DNA from 2 places in the Paenibacillus sp. J5 genome. Region 1 is predicted to be linked to the other one. Evidence: predicted binding sites of a transcription regulator. Region 1 holds the regulator's gene; the other holds the start of a gene.
What was found. Region 1 encodes NrdR, which represses ribonucleotide reductase genes. Its sites were predicted from a motif close to AACACNATATATNGTGTT; they were not measured.

Region 1 (7,306 bases):
TTGTTCACCCGCCGTTCATTACTGCTGTAGCTGCTCCGACAGCTCTTGCCTCCACTTCGCGCGTACACCTCGCCAGATGCCGCACGCCAAGGCTGCCGCCTGCACTGCTGACCTCATCCCCTGCGTCCTATACCGTCACATTGCCCTCCACAGTATCCGTGTTCGTATTCAAGTTCAATTGTCCACCTACAGCATTGCCCAGCACCCTCGAGGCTGTTGATTCGGCGGTATGAATGGCGTGCGCAACCGGCTCGCCGGAGCCATTGAACACACGGTTATGCGCAACCAGCGCCTGCTCCGCACCCTTCACATAAATGCCGTAGAAGCCCTTTTTGCCCTCTGCAAATGTGATGTGGTTGCCCGCAATCTCCGGTCGTACTCCCTGGTGAAGACTGATGGCCGTCAGCGATAGACAATCATCAATGTGGTTGTTCAGCACGGCGACCTTCTTGCCGACTCCCTTCTGACCATAGATCGCCAGATTGCGCGAGCCGATGATGTGATTGCCGGAGATCACGGCATGATCCTTGGATCCAAACGAGATGCCGTAATTGGCAGCAATGGCTTCATTACCGCGCAGATCAATCACATTGTCCCGAATGACCGCATGGGATTCATTCAGCCTCACGCCACCGTTGCACCGTTCGAGATGGTTCCCGGAGATGATGCAGGGGGTCGTATTGAAGCGTTGTTGCCCGCTCTCCACTTCGCCTCTTGACGGAGCATTCAACAGCTCGACTCCGAAACCGGTGCTTTCGCTGGCCTTGTTACCGGATAAGGTCACTTTTGACGATTCCGTCACCCGGTAGGGTACACCGCTGCAGCGCTGCACACTATTACCGCTAATCAATACATTGTCCGAATGCAGCGCATGAATCGCCGCCTCCGTCGTATTCGTCACCGTATTGGCAGAGACAGTCATATCCTTGCCTTGTACCTGAATACCGCTCCTGAAGCCCTCGATTACATTGCCGGTAATCGTAACGGAATTGCCCATATAGCCGCTGGAGACGCCGATGCCCATGATCGCTACCTTCTCATTGTCCTCTCTGTAGAACACGTTGTTCGCAATAACAGCATTAGCGCAATAGCCTGTACTGATCGTATGATCACAATGATTGCCCTCGATAATGACCTGATACCCGTTGTAGTTATTGATAGCTCCTTGTACATTGTCACGGAACACGTTGTTGCGGACGATGACCGTGAGTGCTTCTTCATAATCAACCCCGCCCTCGCCATAGTTTTCAATGTCCAGTCCATACTTGGGCTCATAGCCGCCGTTAATGCCCGCGTTGATAATGAGATTATTCTCCACCAATGCCCCATCGCAAGCAGTAATCGAAATATTGTTGCGGCCATTGCCATCCAGGGTGCAATTACGAATCGTCACCTTCGAGGATGGCGTATACGGATCGCTCGTGTTCAGAAGCCCCGTCGAAGCAACGAAGATGCCGTCGCCTGTGAAGTCCTTGATGCGAACATTGTCGATGACGATGTTGTGGCTTCCATGGCTGTAGATGCCAAAGCCGTACTCATGCGTATCCTTCCGCTTATCCCCATCATAGTCATGCTCATATCGTTCCCCGATCAACTGTCCGCCCTCAATCGTGACGTTTTGCGCACTTTTAAGATACAGACAGGAGTAGCCGAGGAAACCGTTAGCCTCTACCTTCAATCGCGCGTTTGGGTCCATAATGAGTCGAATGTCTGACGGCAGTTGCACGCCGGCCTCCTTTTGCGGTTCCCGGTGCGTCTTCGACACCCCGTCGATCAGATAGTCCCCAGCCGGGATGACGATTTCCGTATACCCTTGCGCCTTGGCACTGAGGATCGCTGTATTCAAGCCTGCGGTTGTTTCCTCGGCATGTGTTCCATCCGTATGAATCCCCCATTCCTCAGGCCGGATAACGAAGCGGTTCGTATACCTGCTATCCAGTTGCATGTCTGTGTTCTCTTGTTTCATTGTTTTTCCCCTTCCCTTCCAGGCACTGCTGTTCAGCGCCTCCGTTCCGTTATAGAACGATTATATTTATAGTTCCAAAAAGGAACATAAACTCATTATAAGAACAATCGTTCGTATTGTCCAGCATTTTCTACAAAAAAAATCCCCAGCCTGCCAGTACGGCAAACCAGGGCCCCTTCGTCCATGCTCTCCAACCTCTACTCTCTCTTGCTATTCACTGCCTGAGAGCGGATGCTTGGACAACAGATTATTCAGTTCCTTCATGAACATGTTAATATCCTTGAATTGCCTGTAGACAGAAGCGAAGCGCACATACGCCACCTCATCAATCGGATACAACTGCTCCATGACCAGCTCGCCGATCGCGAAGCTCTCGACCTCCGCCTGCGCAGTGGTGCGCAGCTCCTTCTCCACCTCGGAGACGATGACCTCCAGCTTCTCGACGGATACCGGACGCTTCTCACAGGCCCGAATCAACCCGCGCAAAATTTTATCCCGACTAAACTCCTCACGGCTGCCATCCTTCTTAATCACGATGAGCGGCGTCTCCTCAATCATCTCGAACGTTGTAAAACGCCGATTGCACCGCTCGCATTCACGACGACGGCGGATCGACTTGTTTTCATTGGCAGGCCGGGAGTCCAGCACCTTCGTGCCGCTGTAATCACAGTAGGGACATTTCATAACGGTCCCCTCCTTTCACTTATTGATGGCTGGAAGCCTGTTATCTTTTACCAAGCCAATAATGGACATATTGTTGTATGAAGTCTGAATTTGCGACACATAATACTGTTACCAACCGCAAGGAGGTGAACAACAATGAGCCAACGCAGCAGCAACCAATTGGTTGTACCACAAGCGACTGCAGCCCTCGACCAAATGAAATACGAGGTTGCACAAGAACTGGGTATCGCTATCCCACAAGACGGTTACTACGGCAACATGGCTACCCGTGATGCCGGTTCTCTGGGAGGCTACATCACTCGTAAGCTTGTACAAATCGCCGAGCAATCTCTTGCCGGTCAGTACAAATAATACGATCCTATCCTGAAGGCTCCTGGCCGTTCGCATCTGAAGCATGCGGCGGTCGGGGGCTTTCCATATTAGCCAGAGTATATATTTATTATAAATCAACAACCTGAGCATATCAAAGCAATATTAACCAATCCCGCGATAATATCCCCCTCACTCTCCAAATTCATGCGATAGCGACATTGACAATCCGCCCAACCGTGTAGTGGACTTCACCAAGCTGACGCTGAGCCTCATCGCCATTTCGCCATGCACAAGTTATGCGGGATTTCGTTGATTTCGTTCTCCTCAATCGAACTTTCAACAGACAAGAGATAGATGCCGGACTGGACAAGCTGCCCGATTCCAAAAAACGCCAGCCCGAAGGCTGACGCTAGAAATTAGAATATAAATCCTTGTATTTATCATAATAGTACATCACCTTCTGAACATAACGCCGTGTCTCGCCAAACGGTATATCTTGAAGGCTATCCAACTCTCCGTCCCATATCTGCTCATTCAACCAGCGGCTGACATTGCCCGGACCAGCGTTGTAAGCCGCGATGACCAGCGGCCTGCGGTGATTGAATTGCTTCTCCAATGACTGGATATACCATGTTCCCATCTGAATGCTCACATCTGCCCGATTTCGGACATCATCCAGGGTCACATGTTTGAACTTGGCCTTGTCTGCGATCCAGCCCGCCGTATCTGGCATTATCTGCATGATGCCGAGCGCTCCCTTATGCGACTCGCGCCCCGTCTGAAAGTTGCTCTCCACACGAATAATGGCCGCCACCAAGTACGGATCAACATCATAATTGGCTGCACTGGCTCGTATATCTTCTATGTACTCAATCGGATAAATCCAGCGCCCCAGCCACTCCGACTTCAGGAAGAGCAGCAGCAGCAGCCCAATGAATAACAGCAGCAGCACGCGCTTCTTGCGCAGCGTCCTCAACATCGAACGATTCGCCCCCACAGCGCTTCGACTTGGAGCCGTGTCGCCTCTATATCGCCGCTGTTGTCGATCACCCAACTAGCCCGCCGCCGCTTCTCCTCAATATCCAGTTGTGCTTCGATTCGCCCTAGCGCTTGATCCTTCGTCAGATCAGGATTGCGCTCCATCAGCCGCTTCAGTTGAAGCTCTCTAGGGATATAGACTACGATAACCTGCTCGTACTGCTTGTCCTGCCCGGTCTCATACAGCAACGGCACATCAGCAATCACCGGAATACCCGGGGATTGCTCCTCATGCTGCTGTATCTGTTCCTTCATCCGCTCTCGAATCGCCGGATGCACGATGCTCTCCAGCTCGCGCCTCTTGCCCGGATTCTGGAATACAATATTCCCCAGTGCGCCGCGATTCAGCGATCCGTCAGCATGCAGCACCTCGCTGCCGAACGCAGCCACAATCTTGCCCAGCGCAGGCTCGCCAGGGAGAACCACTTCCCTGGCGACCTGGTCGGCATCAACAAGCGCTGCCCCGAGCTGGACAAGCATTGCACCTACGGTGCTTTTGCCACAAGCGATTCCGCCAGTTAATCCGATCTTCATGCTTCACCTCAATCCTGCTTTACAAGTGAGAACCACTTCATTTCCCCATCTATAATAGCTTGAAACATCCCATGATGATTAATACAACTCCTGGCAAAAAGGAAAGTGCCTTCATCCGATCCGAGTATGAGAATCTGAACCCGATACGGATGCCGCAATACAGAAACAGCCCGCTCGCAAACGCGATCAGCAATGCCGTAGCCAGCGGAGGATAGCCGAGCAGCGCAGCGCCCAGACCTGCCCCGAAGGCGTCCAAGGATAAGGCACAGCCCAGCAGCACCGCCTCTGAGGGCGAGATAATTCCCGAACGGTCTACGTCTGCTGCCTGCGGCGAGCGCAAAATCTCGATCACCAGCCCAAGTTTGCGAAGCTCCAGCCGCAGCACGGTTGCGCCAGCAGCCAGCGCCCCCTGATCTGGCGTTGGCTTACGCTCCGAGCCTGGCTGCGCCTGACGATCTGGTAACGAGTGCAGACATACCTCTGCCTGCTCCTGCCTTCTTCTCCGCATGAAGTTCAAGAGCGAGAACACGCCAATACCGATCAAGATCAGCGCTCCCACCACCTCAGCCAGATGAGGCGATATATATTCCCCCATCCATTGTCCGAAGAGCATCGATAACAAAATAATAATTCCCGAGCAACACGCAATAATAAGAATGGACAGCAATGGTATGCGAATCTGCCTTAACCCATAGGTTACCCCGACGCCAAAGCCATCCAGACTGACTGCGAACGCCAGCAGCACCAGCGCCGCTACATGCAACAGCATCGAATTCCCTCCTCCCGGCGCCCAAGAGCGAAGCGCCCATATCTGTAACATCATATGCGAGGAGGATAACGCCGTGCATGGTATTCCGTTTCTAGATGATTAGAGCGTGTCTGAACACTCTGAACGGATCAGATCTGGCCGAATGTTCGTTCCAGGCAAGGCGCTTTTTGGCAGGCGTACCGGGGGTACGTCAAGGCAATGCAACGCTGCATGGAGCGAACAGGCTGTTATTACGTTGCCGCGACATCCTTGAGCTTGCGCCCCGAGCGCGCCTGAAGCGCGTCATTCAGCGGCTGGCAGCGGGAGCAGGTATGCGTCCCTCTGCCCCCAACGACTGATTTTTCGATCGAATGGCCACAATGCTTGCAGTCCTCGCCTTGTCGTCCATAGACGGCCAGCGCATGCTGGAACATCCCCATTTCGCCTTGTCCGTTCACATAGGACTTGATCGAAGAACCGCCAGCCTGCACTGCGCTCTCCAGTGTATCGACGATGGCCTTATGCAGCCGTTCCCATTCGCTCTCCTGCAGCGATTCGGCCGAGCGCAATGGATGGATGCCCGCCAGAAACAGCGCCTCATCGACATAAATATTGCCAAGACCTACGACATAGGCCTGATTAAGCAGCAGCGGCTTGATGGCGGTGGATCGTCTGGCCAGCCGCCCCTTGAGCTCTTGCAGCGTGAACTCCTTCGACAACGGCTCAATTCCCAGCTTGCTCAGTGGAGGAAGCGCCTGCTCCTCTCCAGGATCGAACAGATGCATCGTGCCAAACTGCCGTACATCCTTGTACCGCAGCTCGGTTCCATCATCAAAATGAAATACCACATGCGTATGCTTCTCCAGCGGCTCCGTCTGCGAGTAGACGCCATAGCGCCCTTCCATGCGCAGATGCGAGACGAGCACCAGCCCATCCAGCATAATCTTCAGAAACTTCCCTCGCCGCTCAACACTCTTAATCGTGCGCCCCGCCAGCATAAGCTCAAAAGCGGCACAGTCAGACGGACGCTGTATAATACGGGGCAGATGAACCGTCACCCGCTCAATCCGTTTTCCCGCTACAAGCTCGATCAGCGTGCGTCGGACGGTTTCTACCTCCGGCAATTCCGGCATGCTCATTCACCTCTCGTCCATTATACCTGATTCGCGTTATTTCGTCTCATACCAATTGGCTCCGTAACTGACATCCGCCTTCAATGGCACATCCAAAGAGATGGCTCTTGCCATCACCTCTGGTACGAGCGTTATCATCAGCTCCAGCTCCTCCGGGGGAACCTCGAAGACCAATTCATCATGCACCTGGAGCAGCATCCGACTGCGCAGCCTGCGCTCTCTGAGCTGCTCATCCATCCTCACCATCGCCAGCTTGATAATATCCGCCGCTGTGCCTTGAATCGGCGTATTCATCGCCGTCCGCTCGGCGAAGGAGCGCAGATTGAAGTTCGATGCCTTGATCTCAGGCAGATAGCGACGCCGCTCCAGCAGTGTCGTCACATAACCATGCTCCCTTGCTTCCTTCACAATATCGTCCATATATTGGCGAACGCCGGTAAAGGCCGCAAAGTATTGCTCAATGAAGCGAGCCGCTTCCGCCCGGGTAATATTCAAGTTCTGCGACAACCCGAAATCACTGATGCCATACACAATGCCGAAGTTTACCGCCTTGGCCTGACGGCGCATATTGCCGTCCACCTCATCAGCCGAGACGCCAAAGACATCCATCGCCGTCTTCGTGTGAATATCCATATCATGGATGAAGGCTTCCTTGAGCCCCGCATCTCCCGAGATATGAGCCAGCACTCGCAGCTCAATCTGCGAGTAGTCCGCAGCCAGAATCGACCAGCCCTGCTCGGAGGGCACGAAGGCTTTACGAATTTTGCGACCTTCCTCCAGCCGGATCGGGATGTTCTGCAGATTGGGGAATTGGCTGCTCAGACGGCCAGTAGCTGCAATCGTCTGGCGGAAATACGTGTGCACCTTGCCGGTGTCCTTGCGAACCTCCTT
Region 2 (7,306 bases), on a different contig from region 1:
CGCTCGTTCTGCTCGACCCAGCGGAAGACCTCATCAATCTCCTCCGTTGTTGCCAACGTGGTGAAGATGCTGCTGTACGATTTGGCGTGAATCTGCTCCATCATGCCCATGAAGCCAAGCACCGCCTTGCGCTGCAAGCCATCGACATGCTCCAGTATTTTTGGCATGCCTACGCCGCCTTGGACAGTATCCAGCAAGGTGAGGCCGCCAAGCACCTTCATATAGAGTGCGCGTTCCGCGTCGTTGAGCTCAATCCACGACATTTTATCATCTGATAGCGGGATTTCCTCATCTGTCCAGAATTGCATAATGTTCTGATTCCAGAACATGCTTGTATAATCGTCATCCGGACGATTCCAGTTAACGGCTTTCATTCCGATCTTCCTTCCTATTCACATCGCAGCATCCAGGGCTCAGACGGGCTGTGCCCTGGACGCTGTAATGACGATATATAACGCCCCGCCGTGTGTATTGAAGCGGGCGCGGACAAACATAAGGGAAGGAACTTAACGCCGTGCAGTTAAATTCCTTCCACGTATCCATGAAGCCATCCTGTTCTCATCCAAGAGGGCAATACTTATATCGCGTATCGTGCTATATCGTGTGCCGCGTTATACCGCGCAACTGATGCACTCCTCCACGCTGAGGCGATTCGTCCGTGTGTAGTACAGTGACTTGAGGCCAAGCTTGGCAGCATACAGGTAATAGCGCGCCAGCTCGCGTGTGGTCACGTTGCTGTTGACATGAAGCACAGTCGAGATGCCTTGATCGATATGACTCTGAATCTCAGCGATCAGCTCCAGCACCTTGAATTGATCGGTCTGGTAGGCCGACTTGTAGAAGAAGAAGTTCTCCTTCGACAGATATGGCATCGGATAGTAAGTTGTCGAGTTGGCATAGGTGCGCGTCTCGATCTGCTCCACAATTGGCATTACGCTGGAGGTTGCATTTTGAATGTACGAGATGCTCTGGGTCGGTGCGATCGCCAGACGATAAGCGTGATACAGCCCATGCTTGGCAACAGCTTCCTTGAGCGTCGTCCAGTCCTGCTGCGTGGGAATATAGATGCCCTCGAACAATTGCTGCACGCGCTCGGATGCCGGGCTGTAATCCGTCTGCTCATACCGCTCGAAGTAGGTTCCTTTGGCGTACTCGGATTTCTCGAATTCATAGAAGGTCACGCCGCGCTCTCTGGCAATCTCCATGCTCTTCTCCAGAGAATAATAGTTCATCATCATGAAGAAGGTGCGGGCGAAATCCTTGGCTTCGCTGCTGTCATACGCGATCAGATTTTTGGCCAGATACCCGTGCAGGTTCATGGCGCCCAGGCCAACCGAATGCAATTGCTCGTTAGCCTTGACGATACCCGGCGCATTGGCTACGCGCGTCATATCGCTCACCGCCGTCAGCGCAGTCATCCCCTCATGCACCGACTCTCGAATCTTCTTGAGCTCCATGACGTTCGCAATATTCAGCGAGGCCAGATTGCAGCTAATATCGCGGCGGATGACGTCGTCCTGACCGTAGTCGTTGATCTGCGAGGTCTCCTGGAGCTGGTAGATTTCCGTACACAGGTTGGACATCTTGATCGAGCCGATATCCTTCAGGGCATGCGCCTTGTTGGCGTTGCTCCGATTCATGATATAAGGATAGCCGGATTCAAGCTGTATGGTCGCAATCTTGGTAAGCATATCCCGTGCGGTCATGACGACCTTCTTCTTCACTTTATCGTTAGCAAGCAGCTCCTCATACATCTCATCCATATCCATATCATCCATATGGCGACCGTAAGCGGCATAGATGGAGTAGGGGGCAAATACATGCAGCGGCTGGTTCTTCTCGGCCAGCTCGTAGAACTTGTTCGGCACGATCAGTCCGATGGATAACGTCTTGATACGGCTCTTCTCATCGGCGTTAATCTTCTTGCTGTCCAGAAACTCCAGCACATCCCAGCCGAATATATTGTAGTAGGCTGCGCCCGAGCCCTTGCGCTGACCCATCTGGTCGGCGTAGGAGAAGGCGTCCTCCATCAGCTTGAGCACGGGCATAATGCCTTTGGCTGCGCCCTCGACGCCCTTGATCGGCTCGCCCCGTCCGCGCAGCTTCGAGAGGTTGACAGCGACCCCGCCGCCAATCTTGGACAACTGCATGCAGGTGGACAGGTTGTAGTTAATCGAGTTGAGCGCATCGTCCATCTCCAGCAGGAAGCAGGAGACCATCTCGCCGCGGCGGCTCTTGCCTGCATTGAGGAAGGTTGGCGTCGCAGGCTGTACGCGCTGCTCCATCATCGCTGTAGTCAGCAGGAGCGCGGCCTGCGCATCTCCGCCAGCCAGGTGCAGCGCCACCATGGCGACTCTGTCCGGGTAATCCTCTAGATATTGGGAGCGGTCATTCGTCCGCATCGCATAGTCGGTATAGAATTTCGAGGCAGCCATATAGGATTGGAACTCGAATTGGAAGCTGTGCGCAAGCTGATATACCTGCTCTACCTGAGGCTCCGTATATTGCTCGTACACATTCTCGTAATAGTTCTCTTCGATCAGTCGCTTCATACGCTCGGTCACACTGCCGAACACCACGCTCTTCGACCGAATCTCCTCCATGAAGGCCTGTACAGCCTCTTTATCTTTATCCAATTGGAAGAAGCCCTCTGCGTCTCTGCGCATCAACTGGTTGTTTAGCTCAACATGCAGCAAGTGCGCTCACCTCTCTTTCAAATCTTCTAACGTCCTCCGCTGAACCAGCCAGCTCGAACTTGCTTAGCACGGGAACGCCGTAACGATTCGAGACAATATCCGCGCTTTTGCCAAATGCCGCTCCCCAGTTTCGATTGCCGCTAGCGGACACGCCTGCTAGATAACGGAAATTTTGGCGCAAAAAAATACTGACCCTCTCCGGTACTTGTCCGAATCCGGTCGTATACGTAATAAGCACAAATGGTTCCTCTATGTACATGTTCTCGCTTAGCTGCACTGCACGCATGCCCAGCTTCTCCACAAATCTTCTCACATTTCCAGTCTTGGAATCATAAACAACTAGCATAAAACTCCACTCTCCTAAACTAAAATATAAGAGGCGCAGGCACTGAACCCATACGCAGCTTACATTCTCTGTCTGACCGTCATAGGGTCGCGCTACAAAACGACTCATTCCGTCGACGGTCACTATATATTGAAGACAATAATCAATTTATATCAATATATAGTGATTGTCAAGAGAACATTAAAAACTTTAACGGATTGTTACAGAGCGCCGCACAAGTGAAAATATTGTGACTTTTTCTCCAAATCTATGAGATGAACGGCCAAAAAGCCGCGGACAAAGGCGGGGCAAGGGATGGCGGCATGACGGGGGTGGAATTGGACAGAGTCAAGGGTTGTGAAAGTGGAGAAGAATGGCTTTCATGTGATAAAGTTCAGCGACAGTCTGGAGCCATGTGAACCGATCCGGCTGTTCAAGCAGATTGTGCCCGCATAGGGGAAAGGGGAGGGGGGACTACTAGATATAGGCGAGAGACAGCAACAAGTTGCCGGTTATTGTGCTGCGAGGTGCTCCCGCGGAGCTGTAATATAGTCCGCGGGAGTTCGCGCCCTGAGATTACAGGGGGCCGTAGGATGCGCTGCTCAGCAGCAGCCGCAGAACAGCATAGCCCCTATCTCTCCTCGATAAAGGCCGCCTCTGCATAGGAATAGCAGCCGATGCTGCCGGCGGGGAGCAGCGACAGGCCCCCTTCCTTCTCCAGCAGGCCCCTGCATTCATATTGAATCAGACATTGCGCCGTGCCCGCCGCGCGCGCGTGGTCATCGGCCAGCTTGCGGACAGCCTCTAACAGCAACTGGTAGTCTCCCTCATTCTGTACATAGGTGAGGCAGAGCGAGGCTTGAACCATCAGGCGGTCGCTGCCGGAGAGCACGGATACCGTCGCAGCGCTGTCCTCCTGGGCGCGCTCGCTGCGCAGGGTATACAAATTAGGCGATATGCGATAAGCATTCCACATGGTTAACAATCACTCCTTGGGTTGAATCATCTGTTCTGGACGGACAATCTCGTCAAATTGCGCCTCGGTCAGCAGCCCGCTCTGCAGCGCCGCTTCCTTGAGCGTCAGACCCTCCTGATGCGCCTTCTTGGCGACCGCGGCGGCATTCTCGTAGCCAATATGCGGATTGAGTGCTGTCACCAGCATGAGGGAGCGCTCCAGATGGTCACGGATGGCCTGATGGTTGGCTTCGATGCCGACGGCGCAATTGTCATTGAAGGAACGCATGGCATCAGAGAGCAAGGTGACCGATTGCAGGAAGTTGTAGATGATGACGGGCTTGAATACATTCAGTTCAAAATTGCCCTGGCTCGCTGCAAAGCCGATCGCAGCATCATTGCCCATGACCTGGCAGGCGACCATGGTCAGCGCTTCGGATTGGGTCGGATTCACCTTCCCAGGCATAATCGAGCTGCCCGGCTCATTGGCGGGAATCGTCAGCTCGCCGATGCCCGAGCGCGGGCCGCTCGCCAGCCAGCGGACATCGTTGGCTATCTTCATCAGGTCGGCAGCGAGCGCCTTGAGCGCACCGTGAACATAGACCAGCTCGTCATGACTGGTGAGCGCCTGGAACTTGTTCTCCGCCGTGATGAAGGTTTCTCCCGTCAGCCGACTGAGCTGCTCTGCTGTCTTGGCACCAAATAGCGGATGCGCGTTAATGCCGGTGCCGACGGCTGTTCCGCCAATCGCCAGCTCGCGCAGCGCCTCCGAGCTGCTCAGAATCATACGCTCGCACTTCTCCAGCATCCGATGCCAGCCGCTGATTTCCTGACCGAGCGTAAGCGGGGTGGCGTCCTGCAGATGAGTACGGCCAATCTTGATGATCCCGGCAAACTCCTGGCTCTTGCTTGCGAGTGTCGCCTTCAGCTCGCCGAGCGCTGGAATGAGCGTGCTCTTGATCGCCAGCAGCGCCGCAACATGCATCGCGGTCGGGAACGTATCATTGGAGCTTTGCGAGCGGTTGACATCATCATTGGGGTGGACGCGCAGCTCGCTTGCGCCCTCCGCCAGCCGCTGATTGGCAAGGTAAGCGATGACCTCATTGACATTCATATTGGTCTGGGTGCCGCTGCCTGTCTGCCAGACGACGAGCGGGAAGTGGGTGTCCGCCTTGCCATCCATAATCTCCTCTGCCGCTGCGACGATCGCTGCCGCCTTCAGCGGGTCCAGCTTGCCCAGCTCCTGATTGGCTAGTGCGGCGCTCCTCTTGAGCATCGCGAATACGCGAATGAGCGCCAGCGGCATCCGTTCGCCGCCGATGCGGAAATTTTGCAGGCTGCGCTGGGTTTGAGCGCCCCAATACTTATCTGCGGGAACTTGAATCTCACCGAGTGTATCCTTCTCTATTCTGTAATTCATGGCTTATAGCTCCTTATCAAATAATAATGATAATCAATATCATTAGTTTATCACGAATCCAAATGGAATGAAAGCGTGTGTCGTGTGGACATGCTGTATAGAATGGGGTACCATGTAAGTGGGTGTCCAGTGTCAGTATGGATGGGCGCCTGGGATTCTATTCGCTTCTATAGAAGAAATATCGCAAGGGTACTTGTAGGTGGGAGAAGCAGAAGGCTGCTAAAGCATGCGCCGCGTGCTTGATTTCAGCCAGTCTATCGTGTCGGAGGGTGTTCGCCGTTGCTACAGTCTTTTACGCTGCTGCAGGTCGGTTCAGTTGTGATGTCGCTGCTCGCAGGGACGGCATTAATGATATTGAGGGTGAGAGCGGCACGCAGGCCGACTACGCTCAAGAAGATTATTATGCCGCCGATCGGGATGGCGACCGGATTTGTCATGTTCGCATTGCCGGCTATGCATATTCCATGGCTGTGGGCCATATCGGCGTGGGGGACGGGGCTGCTGATCTTCGCCTTTCCGCTGATCGTGACGACCCGGATGGAGCGAAGGGAGCATGACATCTACGTCATCCGCTCCAAAGCCTTCATCTTCATCATGGTCTCGCTGCTGCTCGCGAGGCTGACGATGCATGGCATGGTGGAGAAATATTTGTCCATCGCCCAGACAGGAGCGCTGTTCTTCCTGCTGGCCTTCGGGATGATTGTTCCGTGGCGGCTGGCGATGATCAGCGAGTATGTGAGGCTGCGCAATTACACGGACAGCTCGGCCTGAGGGCAGAGCCGCATGTATCCTATGTCGAATTTAGATCGAACGAATCTCAATTCAATATTTGTTTCCGGTTTCAATACCATAGTATAATTTATTAGTGTGAGGTAGTTGTGAATTTTGAGTTAAGAAATTGTGGACAATTGTAAAATGAAGGCCATGAGGAGTAGAATCCAGTGAAATTCAGACCGTGCATTGATTTGCACCAAGGGAAGGTCAAACAAATCGTCGGCGAGACGCTGAATTCGGACACCCGCAAGGTAGTCGAGAATTTCGTCTCCGACCTGAGTCCTGCTCATTATGCCGCCATGTTCAGAGAGGATCGCTTGACCGGTGGTCATGTGATCATGCTGGGCGGGGGTAATGAGGAGGCAGCCGCATCTGCGCTGAGGGAGTACCCTGGGGGCTTGCAGATCGGCGGAGGGATCACGGCGGAGAACGCGCACACGTATCTGGAATACGGCGCTTCCCATGTGATCGTAACCTCCTATATTTTCCGAGATGGCCGGCTGGACGAGGAGCGTCTGCGCCGCATCGTCTCCGAGGTGGGCAAGGATCGGCTCGTCATTGATCTGAGCTGCAAGGAGAAGGATGGACGCTGGTATGTTGTGACGAACCAGTGGAAGACGTTCAGCGACTTCGAGCTTCAGCCATCGAGTATTCAATATTTGGAGCAGTACTGCGATGAGTTTCTGGTTCATGCGGTAGATGTTGAGGGCAAGCGCACCGGGGTTCAGGAGGAGCTGGCATCCAGGCTGGCGAACTGGACGAGTATCCCGACGACCTATGCAGGCGGAGCTCGCTCGTTGTCTGATCTGGAGCGGTTCGCAGAGCTGACAGGCAACAAACTGGATATTACCATCGGAAGCGCGCTGGACATTTTCGGCGGGGACCTTTCGTATGCCAAGGTGGTTGAACATTGCGGCCGCCAGGGTATGAATGATTGAGTTGGATGACAATATGCAATTCTGGAGGGTTATGGGAATGACGACCATAAGCAGTACACAGTCGCCTTGGCACAATTACGCAGGACCCAATCTGGGCTATATTCATGATCAGTATGAACTGTTTCTTGATGATCCCGCATCGGTGGACCCGGCGTATCGAACGCTGTTTGAGCAGTGGGGAGAGCCGCCGCTGGAGGCT

Region 2: a site for NrdR is predicted at 3,192-3,209, ahead of nrdI (class Ib ribonucleoside-diphosphate reductase assembly flavoprotein NrdI). Genes of this name have one in related genera too.

Annotation. Positions count from the first base shown of each region.
Region 1 is NZ_JBUEDD010000008.1:248,020-255,325, forward strand. Features, by position in the region: gene ACY1JZ_RS16395 (right-handed parallel beta-helix repeat-containing protein) at 128-1,966, opposite strand; gene nrdR (transcriptional regulator NrdR) at 2,177-2,650, opposite strand; gene ACY1JZ_RS16405 (alpha/beta-type small acid-soluble spore protein) at 2,786-3,001, shown strand; gene ACY1JZ_RS16410 (lytic transglycosylase domain-containing protein) at 3,372-3,941, opposite strand; gene coaE (dephospho-CoA kinase) at 3,935-4,534, opposite strand; gene ACY1JZ_RS16420 (MntP/YtaF family protein) at 4,584-5,303, opposite strand; gene mutM (DNA-formamidopyrimidine glycosylase) at 5,534-6,415, opposite strand; gene polA (DNA polymerase I) at 6,452-7,306, opposite strand, start outside.
Region 2 is NZ_JBUEDD010000013.1:180,848-188,153, reverse strand. Features, by position in the region: gene nrdF (class 1b ribonucleoside-diphosphate reductase subunit beta) at 1-374, opposite strand, end outside; gene nrdE (class 1b ribonucleoside-diphosphate reductase subunit alpha) at 612-2,696, opposite strand; gene nrdI (class Ib ribonucleoside-diphosphate reductase assembly flavoprotein NrdI) at 2,683-3,042, opposite strand; gene ACY1JZ_RS22340 (hypothetical protein) at 3,653-3,997, opposite strand; gene fumC (class II fumarate hydratase) at 4,007-5,395, opposite strand; gene ACY1JZ_RS22330 (CcdC family protein) at 5,675-6,166, shown strand; gene hisA (phosphoribosylformimino-5-aminoimidazole carboxamide ribotide isomerase) at 6,337-7,107, shown strand; gene ACY1JZ_RS22320 (2-oxoglutarate dehydrogenase E1 component) at 7,145-7,306, shown strand, end outside.